2 regions of the Streptomyces sp. NPDC044061 genome follow, and region 2 is predicted to be linked to the other one. Evidence: riboswitches for the same ligand, from Rfam matches in the RefSeq annotation. Region 2 holds a riboswitch; the other holds the start of a gene.
The links. Region 2 has a riboswitch for cyclic di-AMP ahead of AC07CM_RS25195 (transglycosylase SLT domain-containing protein). Riboswitches for the same ligand answer to the same signal wherever they lie in the genome.
Positions count from the first base shown of each region.

Region 1 (3,744 bases), on a different contig from region 2:
GTGCGCAGGTCCTCCATCAGCGTGTTGAACCGCTTGACCGCGTTGGTCGAGCGCGCGGCCATGCCGTACGCCTCGTCCACCCGCTGCAGGGCCTGCGGGAAACTGATCTTCTCGCGCTGGGCGAGGGCGTCGACCATTGCCTCGGCCCGCTCGCCGATGCCCCGCTTGGGAACGTTGAGGATGCGGCGCAGCGGCACCGAGTCCTCGGGGTTGGCGAGCACGCGCAGGTAGGCCAGGACGTCCCGGACCTCCTTGCGCTCGTAGAAGCGGACCCCGCCGACGACCTTGTAGGGCAGGCCGACGCGGATGAAGACCTCTTCGAAGACACGGGACTGGGCGTTGGTGCGGTAGAAGACGGCGACGTCCCCGGCGCGCGCCTCGCCCGCGTCCGTCAGGCGGTCTATCTCGTCGGAGACGAACTGGGCCTCGTCGTGCTCGGTGTCCGCCACGTAGCCGGTGATCCGCGCGCCCTGGCCGGCGTTGGTCCACAGGTTCTTCGGGCGCCGGGACTCGTTGCGCTCGATGACCGCGTTGGCCGCGGAGAGGATGGTCTGCGTGGAGCGGTAGTTCTGCTCCAGCAGGATCGTCGTGGCGTCCGGGTAGTCCTCCTCGAACTGGAGGATGTTGCGGATGGTCGCGCCCCGGAAGGCGTAGATCGACTGGTCCGCGTCACCGACCACGCAGAGTTCCGCGGGCGGGATGTCGTACTCGCCGGGCGGTACGTCGACGGGGTGCTCGGACGTCCCGACCAGCTCGCGCACCAGCGCGTACTGGGCGTGGTTGGTGTCCTGGTACTCGTCGACCAGGACGTGCCGGAAACGGCGGCGGTAGTGCTCGGCGACGTCCGGGAAGGCGCGCAGCAGGTTGACCGTCGTCATGATCAGGTCGTCGAAGTCGAGCGCGTTGGCCTCGCGCAGCCGCGACTGGTACAGCGCGTAGGCCTGGGCGAGTGTCTTCTCGAAGCCGTCGGTGGCCTGGGCGGCGAAGTCCTCCTCGTCGATCAGCTCGTTCTTCAGGTTGCTGATCTTGGCGCTGAAGGACTTGGGCGGGAAGCGCTTGGGGTCGAGGTCCAGGTCACGGCAGACCAGGGCCATCAGCCGCTTGCTGTCGGCGGCGTCGTAGATCGAGAAGGACGAGGTGAAGCCGAGCCTCTTCGACTCGCGCCGCAGGATCCGCACGCACGCGCTGTGGAAGGTCATGACCCACATCGCGTTCGCGCGCGGGCCGACGAGTTGCTCCACGCGCTCCTTCATCTCGCCCGCGGCCTTGTTGGTGAAGGTGATCGCGAGGATCTGGCCCGGGTGCACGTTCCGCTCGGCGAGCAGGTGGGCGATGCGGTGGGTGAGCACGCGGGTCTTGCCCGAGCCGGCGCCGGCGACGATGAGCAGCGGTGAGCCGGCGTGGACGACCGCGGCGCGCTGGTTCTCGTTCAGGCCCTCCAGGAGCGCGGCCGCGTCGAGCGCGGGGCGGGGGGCACCGTCGCGGTAGTGGGCGTCACGGTCCGGCGGCACGTCGAACTTCCCGCCGAACAGATCGTCCGGAAGCGGCTCCGGAGCATGATCGTCCTCGGGCGGCGGCGGGGGTTCCTCCTCGCGCCCGCGAGGGGTCTGGAGATCCGCCAGGAAGCTGTCGTCAAAGAGGCTGCTCATCGCTCTCCGAGTCTAGGGCGCCGCACCGACAACCGGTCGCCGCCCCGGAAAGGTCGCACCGGGGAGGAGCCCGCAATCGGACACGGCGCCGGAGGGCCGAACACCGCCGCCAGGGTGCCGATCAGGCCCTCACGCTGCGGAAGCGCCTGGTCACGGGGGTGGGAAAGTGCCCTCAGGTCACGGAAATGTATCGGACATATGAGGCACCAACCTTCACAGGAGACACACCAGTTGGCTAGGTTGCCGTCAGGTCGCACGCACCCTTCCGGCGAACGTCGCCGGGCGGCGCGACCTCCGCCGAGTCCGGTGCGCCCCTTCGCGTGCGGCCGGAGCCGGGGACCCACCGATCCTGGGGTGAATCGGCCGACTCCCGCCCGGGACGACGCCGTAGGGCAACCCTTCCGAAGCACCCGCCCGAACCCGACAGCTAACCCGGTAGGCGGACATTGGAAGGAGTCGCCTCCCTTGGCGTCGCACCGCAAGCCGCGCCCCGGCGGAGCCCTCGGACCGGGTCTGCGCACCCCCGCCCTGGCCACCGCCGCCTTCACTTCCGTGGCTGTCCTGTCCCAGACGGCCGAGGCCGCCCCCGCCGACGACGGCAGGCCGAGCGTCGAGGAGATCGAGAAGAAGGTCGACGAGTTCTACCGCCGGGCGGAGACGACGCCCGAGCGGCCCGACGAGGCCACGGAACGGGCCGGGCGGCAGAGGGGTCCGCTGGACAGCCTGCGCGCGATGGTCCCGTTCACGGACACCCCGCAGGAGCACGCGGAACACCCTCTGGACTACTTCGACCAGAACCGGCTGATGGACCGGCTGGCCTCCACCGTGAAGAAGCGGCAGGAGACGGCCAGGAACGTCGAGACACCGGCCGAGTCGGCGTACGACCCCAAGACCGCCAAGGCCGCCGTGCAGAGGAAGCTCGCCTCGGCCCGCGAGCTGCTGTCCCGGCCGACGGTCCAGGAGCCGGTGCGGCCGGCCGGGCCCGGGCGGCGCAGGCGGGCGGAGGCGGCAGCGCCGCCGTACGGGCCCCCCGGCGCACCGGCCGCCAGGGCCGAGAAGACCACCAAGGCCGAGAAGGCGATCGCCTTCGCCCGTGCGCAGATCGGCAAGCCGTACGTGAGCGGGGCCAGCGGGCCCGGCTCCTACGACTGCGCCGGCCTCACCCAGGCCGCCTGGAAGGCCGCCGGCGTCACCCTCCCGCGCGCCGCCCGCGACCAGGCCGCCGCGGGCACCAGGGTCTCCCTCACCGACATGCACCCCGGTGACCTGGTCTTCTTCCACGACGACCTGAGTCATGTGGGCCTCTGCACGGGCGACGGGTTGATGATCCACGCCCCATGGCCCGGCGCGTACATCCGCGAGGAGCCCGTCCATCACGGGCACGGATCGATCGTCCACAGCGTGGTCCGGCCCGCCTGACCGTCCACCGTCCGGGCCGGACGTCCTCTCTGCGAGTTCCACGTCCTCTTTTCGAGCCCCACGCGCGCGTGCCCTCCCGGCCGGTCCCGCGCGGCTCCCTAGCATCGGGCGCATGCCCGGCATCTCAGATCTGCGCGCGTGGTGGGCGGAGCGTCCGCCGGCGGCGGGGTCCGCCGTGATGGCGACCGGCATCATGTCGGTCGCCCTGCATCTGACCGGCGACGAGACGGCGTCCTGGATCTTTCTGTGGCTGGCCTGCGTCGCCTGGGTGGGTCTGGCCGCCGACTTCGCCGTGCGGCTGGTGTGGCAGCGGCAGCGGTGGCTGGCCGACGCGGAGAGTCCCGGCGCGCTCACCGCCGTCGCCGCCACGACGGTGATCGGCACCCGGTTCTCGGCGCTCGGCCGGCAGACCCTGGCCGAGGAGTTCCTGGCGCTGGCGGTGCTGCTCTGGCCGGTGCTGCTGTTCCTCGTCGTACGGCACTGGGAGCGGCGCATGCCGGGAGCGGTGTTCCTGTGTTGTGTGGCCACACAGGGGCTCGCGGTGCTGGCGGCCACGCTGGCAGGGGCCGAGGCGACGGCGTGGCTCGCGCATGCCGCGCTGGTGCTGTTCTGGCTGGGCCTGGTGCTCTACTGCCTGGCACTGCGACGCTTCGACGGGCAGCAGGTGTACGAGGGG
Region 1 is NZ_JBWKFL010000021.1:67,651-71,394, forward strand. It holds gene pcrA (DNA helicase PcrA) at 1-1,649, opposite strand, end outside; cyclic di-AMP (ydaO/yuaA leader) riboswitch at 1,935-2,107, shown strand; gene AC07CM_RS30885 (C40 family peptidase) at 2,115-3,068, shown strand; gene AC07CM_RS30890 (tellurite resistance/C4-dicarboxylate transporter family protein) at 3,181-3,744, shown strand, end outside.
Region 1: linked by a shared signal. The riboswitch ahead of AC07CM_RS30885 (C40 family peptidase) and the one ahead of AC07CM_RS25195 (transglycosylase SLT domain-containing protein) in region 2 are both predicted to bind cyclic di-AMP.

Region 2 (3,744 bases):
GCACTCCGGCAGCGGGGCCAGCGCGGACCGCGCCTCCTCCGCGTACCGGACGGTGTCCCGGCGGGCCTGCTCCAGCGCGGGGTGCGCGCGCAGCGCGGCCAGCGCCTCGGCGTGCCGGGCGTCGTCGGTGAGGTCGGAGTCCAGCAGCTCGCACAGCGCGACGTCCTCGGGCAGGCCCAGGCGGGCGGCCCGCTCGCGCAGCCGCAGCACGGGCAGCGTCGGGATGCCCTCGCGCAGGTCGGTGCCCGGGGTCTTGCCGGACTCGTGCGAGTCGGAGGCGATGTCCAGGACGTCGTCCGCGAGCTGGAAGGCGACCCCGAGCCGTTCGCCGTACTGGGTGAGCACGTCGACGACCGTCTCGTCGGCGCCGGACATCATCGCGCCGAACCGGCACGACACGGCCACCAGGGAGCCCGTCTTGCCGCCCAGCACGTCCAGGTAGTGCTCGACCGGGTCGCGACCGTCTGAGGGGCCGGCGGTCTCCAGGATCTGGCCGGTGACCAGCCGCTCGAACGCGAGGGCCTGCACCCGGACCGCCTCGGGGCCGAGGTCGGCGAGGATCTGCGAGGCGCGTGCGAAGAGAAAGTCGCCGGTGAGCACCGCGACGGAGTTGCCCCAGCGGGTGTTGGCGCTGTCCACGCCGCGCCGCACGGACGCCTCGTCCATGACGTCGTCGTGGTACAGCGTGGCGAGGTGGGTCAGCTCCACGACGACGGCCGACGGTACGACGCCGGGCGCGTACGGGTCGCCGAACTGTGCCGCGAGCATCACGAGCAGCGGCCGGAACCGCTTCCCACCGGCCCGTACGAGGTGCTGCGCGGCCCCCGTGATGAACGGGACCTCGCTCTTGGTGGCTTCGAGCAAGCCTTCCTCGACAGCCGCCAATCCGGCCTGGACATCGGCTTCCAGAGCCTGGTCCCGCACGCTCAGCCCGAACGGCCCGACGACGGTCACGAGGGGTCTCCTGTCTGCTGGTGTCTGCTGGCGATTACACGGTTTGTCGATAGGTCGCTGCCATCACTCAAGTCAGCGTATCCGGTCCCGTTTCGATCACCGATAGCGCCCACCGGTCCAGCCCGGGCGGTATCGGATCACGGCCGGTATGTTTTTGATCATCTGATAAGGACGGACATCCATCGACTTAACCGGAACTCGTCCGTTTTGTCGCGAACTGGGCGATGGGTGGATTACTCCTTTTGCGCCATGGCCGGTAAATCCCCCTAATCCCCCATGTCTGATTTGATACACTTCGCCATTTCGTGACTTGAGTCACGCGTACCCGTGTACCCCGCCGGTCGCGCCACCACCGGTTTCCCCTTGCCGCATCAGCCAGTTGAGGGTTGGCAACCGCAAAGGATCAAGCACCTCATATGCCACTGTTCAAGGTCAACAGGCGCTTTATGTGAATCCGACGCTTGTTTCGGACATGTGCTCTCGCATAGCTTCCGGGCCAGTCAGGCGAACGCCGAATCCTGCCGCGCCTGACACCACCCATCGACGAACTCATTCGTGCGGCAGGAGCGGGGGACCCAGGTAAGCCGCCGGACCGGACGACACACGTCGCGCCGGGACGGCTAGGGGTGAAGTCGTGTCTCCCACCGGAGACACGGCCGGGCACCTCCCCGCCCGAACCCGACAGCTCACCTCGCAGGCGACGGAGAGGAACTTCGCCATGCCTGCTGCCGCTCAGCCCCGCCGTGTCCGCACCGGTCTCGTCCGCAAGCTCGCCGTCGTCGGCACCGGTGCCGCCGTGCTCGCGCTTCCGGTCATCGGGGCGACCAGCGCCTCCGCCGCGACCCCCACCGCCACGACGGTCTCCACCACCCCCGCCGGCTACCCGAACACCCTCGACGGCTGGATCCGCGAGTCGCTCGCGATCATGGCCGAGAAGCACATCCCGGGGACGTACAACGGCATCTACCGCAACATCATCCGCGAGTCGTCGGGCAACCCCAGCGCCATCAACCTGTGGGACTCCAACGCGGCCAAGGGCATCCCGTCCAAGGGCCTGCTCCAGGTGATCGACCCGACGTTCAACACGTACCACGTGGCCGGAACGTCCTTCGACATCTACGACCCGGTCGCCAACATCACGGCCGCCTGCAACTACGCGGCCGCGCGCTACGGCTCGATCGACAACGTCTTCGGCGCCTACTGACGGGCACCGGTGGCAGGCCACTACTGATATCCCGGTCAGTCGGTCGGGAACAGTCTTTCGAGGACGACGGCGATGCCGTCGTCCTCGTTCGACGTGGTGATCTCGTCTGCGACCGCCTTCAGCTCGGGGTGGGCGTTGGCCATGGCGACACCGCGTCCGGCCCAGTCGAACATCGGGATGTCGTTGGGCATGTCGCCGAAGGCGAGGGCCCGTTCGGCGGCGACCCCCAGGTGGTCGGCGGCCAGCGCCAGCCCCGACGCCTTGGTGACACCGCACGGCTGGAGCTCCACGGTCCCCGGCCCCGACATCGTGACCGTCGCCAGCGATCCCACCGCCGAGCGCGCGACCGCTGCCAACTCGTCGTCGGACAGCGTGTGGTGGCGTAGCAGCACCTTGCTGATCGGCTCGCACCACAGGTCGTCCCGCCGGGCGACCCGCACCGCGGGCAGGGTCGGGTGCGGCATCAGGTACCCCGGCTCGATCAGCGTGAGCCCGTCCACGCCGTCCTGGTCGACGGCAGCGTAGACCTGGCCCACCTCGGCCTCGATCTTGCCGAGCGCGGTCTCGGCCAGTTCCCGGTCCAACCGCACCGACCACAGCAGACGGTCGGCGCCGGCGTCGTAGACCTGCGCGCCCTGCCCGCACACCGCGAGCCCCGTGCAGCCGAGCGCGTCCAGCAGGGGCCGCACCCGGGGGGCCGGGCGGCCCGTCACCACCAGGTGCCGTGCACCGGCCCGTGCCACCCGCCCGAGCGCGGCGAGCGACCGGTCGGAGACGGTGTCGTCGCCACGCAGCAACGTCCCGTCCAGGTCGGTGGCGATCAGTGCGTAAGCGGGGGGTGCGGCCATGATCAGAGAATACGGACAGCACGCGCCTCCGACTCATCGCGGTGTTCCTGGACTTGTGTGCTGCTCGGCCCCAAGTGGTGCCCGGGGACTCCTCGATGGTGGTGTCGATGCCGTCGAAGCGGTCGGCCACCTCGCCCCACGGCGCGTCCGGCACCGATCCCTCGGAGCGGTCGGCAAGTCGTACCCTCGCAGTCCGGGCGCAAGAGCGGGACGCCCGGGGCGAGCCGCCGTGGGCGTATTTCGCCGTCACCTTGGGCACCCTCGGCCGTCGCCTGCGCCGAGCCGGCCCGTCGGCCGCACGCGGACGGCCGGATCCCATCGGCCGCACGCGGACGACCGGGTCCATCCGCTGGGCGCGGACGGCCGGGTCGAGGAGCTCTTCGGCCGCCCGCTGCCGTCGTGCTCTCCGGCTTGTACTGCCCGGCCCGGGAGACTGCCAGGGCCGGGAGGGGGAGGCCACGGCGGCCGCCCGCCCGCCCGAGCCGGTCGAGGAGTTCCCGGGTGGCATGGGGCGGAGGGGATCTCCGGCCGGCTCAGGCGTGGGCGGCTGCCAGATGCCTGGCCAGCCGGGGCGAGGCGAACTCCGTGCCGCAGACGAAGCGCATCACCGGGCCGTACGAGGACGCCGCCGGGAGACCGGTGAAGTACACGCCGGGGACGGACGAGACGTATCCGGCGCCGAGCCTGGGCGTGCCCCGGCTCACCGCGAGCCGGGTGCGCAGTTCGTGGCCGAGGAAG
Region 2 is NZ_JBWKFL010000015.1:180,961-184,704, reverse strand. It holds gene AC07CM_RS25200 (polyprenyl synthetase family protein) at 1-954, opposite strand, end outside; cyclic di-AMP (ydaO/yuaA leader) riboswitch at 1,486-1,669, shown strand; gene AC07CM_RS25195 (transglycosylase SLT domain-containing protein) at 1,673-2,158, shown strand; gene AC07CM_RS25190 (HAD family hydrolase) at 2,194-3,006, opposite strand; gene AC07CM_RS25185 (FAD-dependent oxidoreductase) at 3,540-3,744, opposite strand, start outside.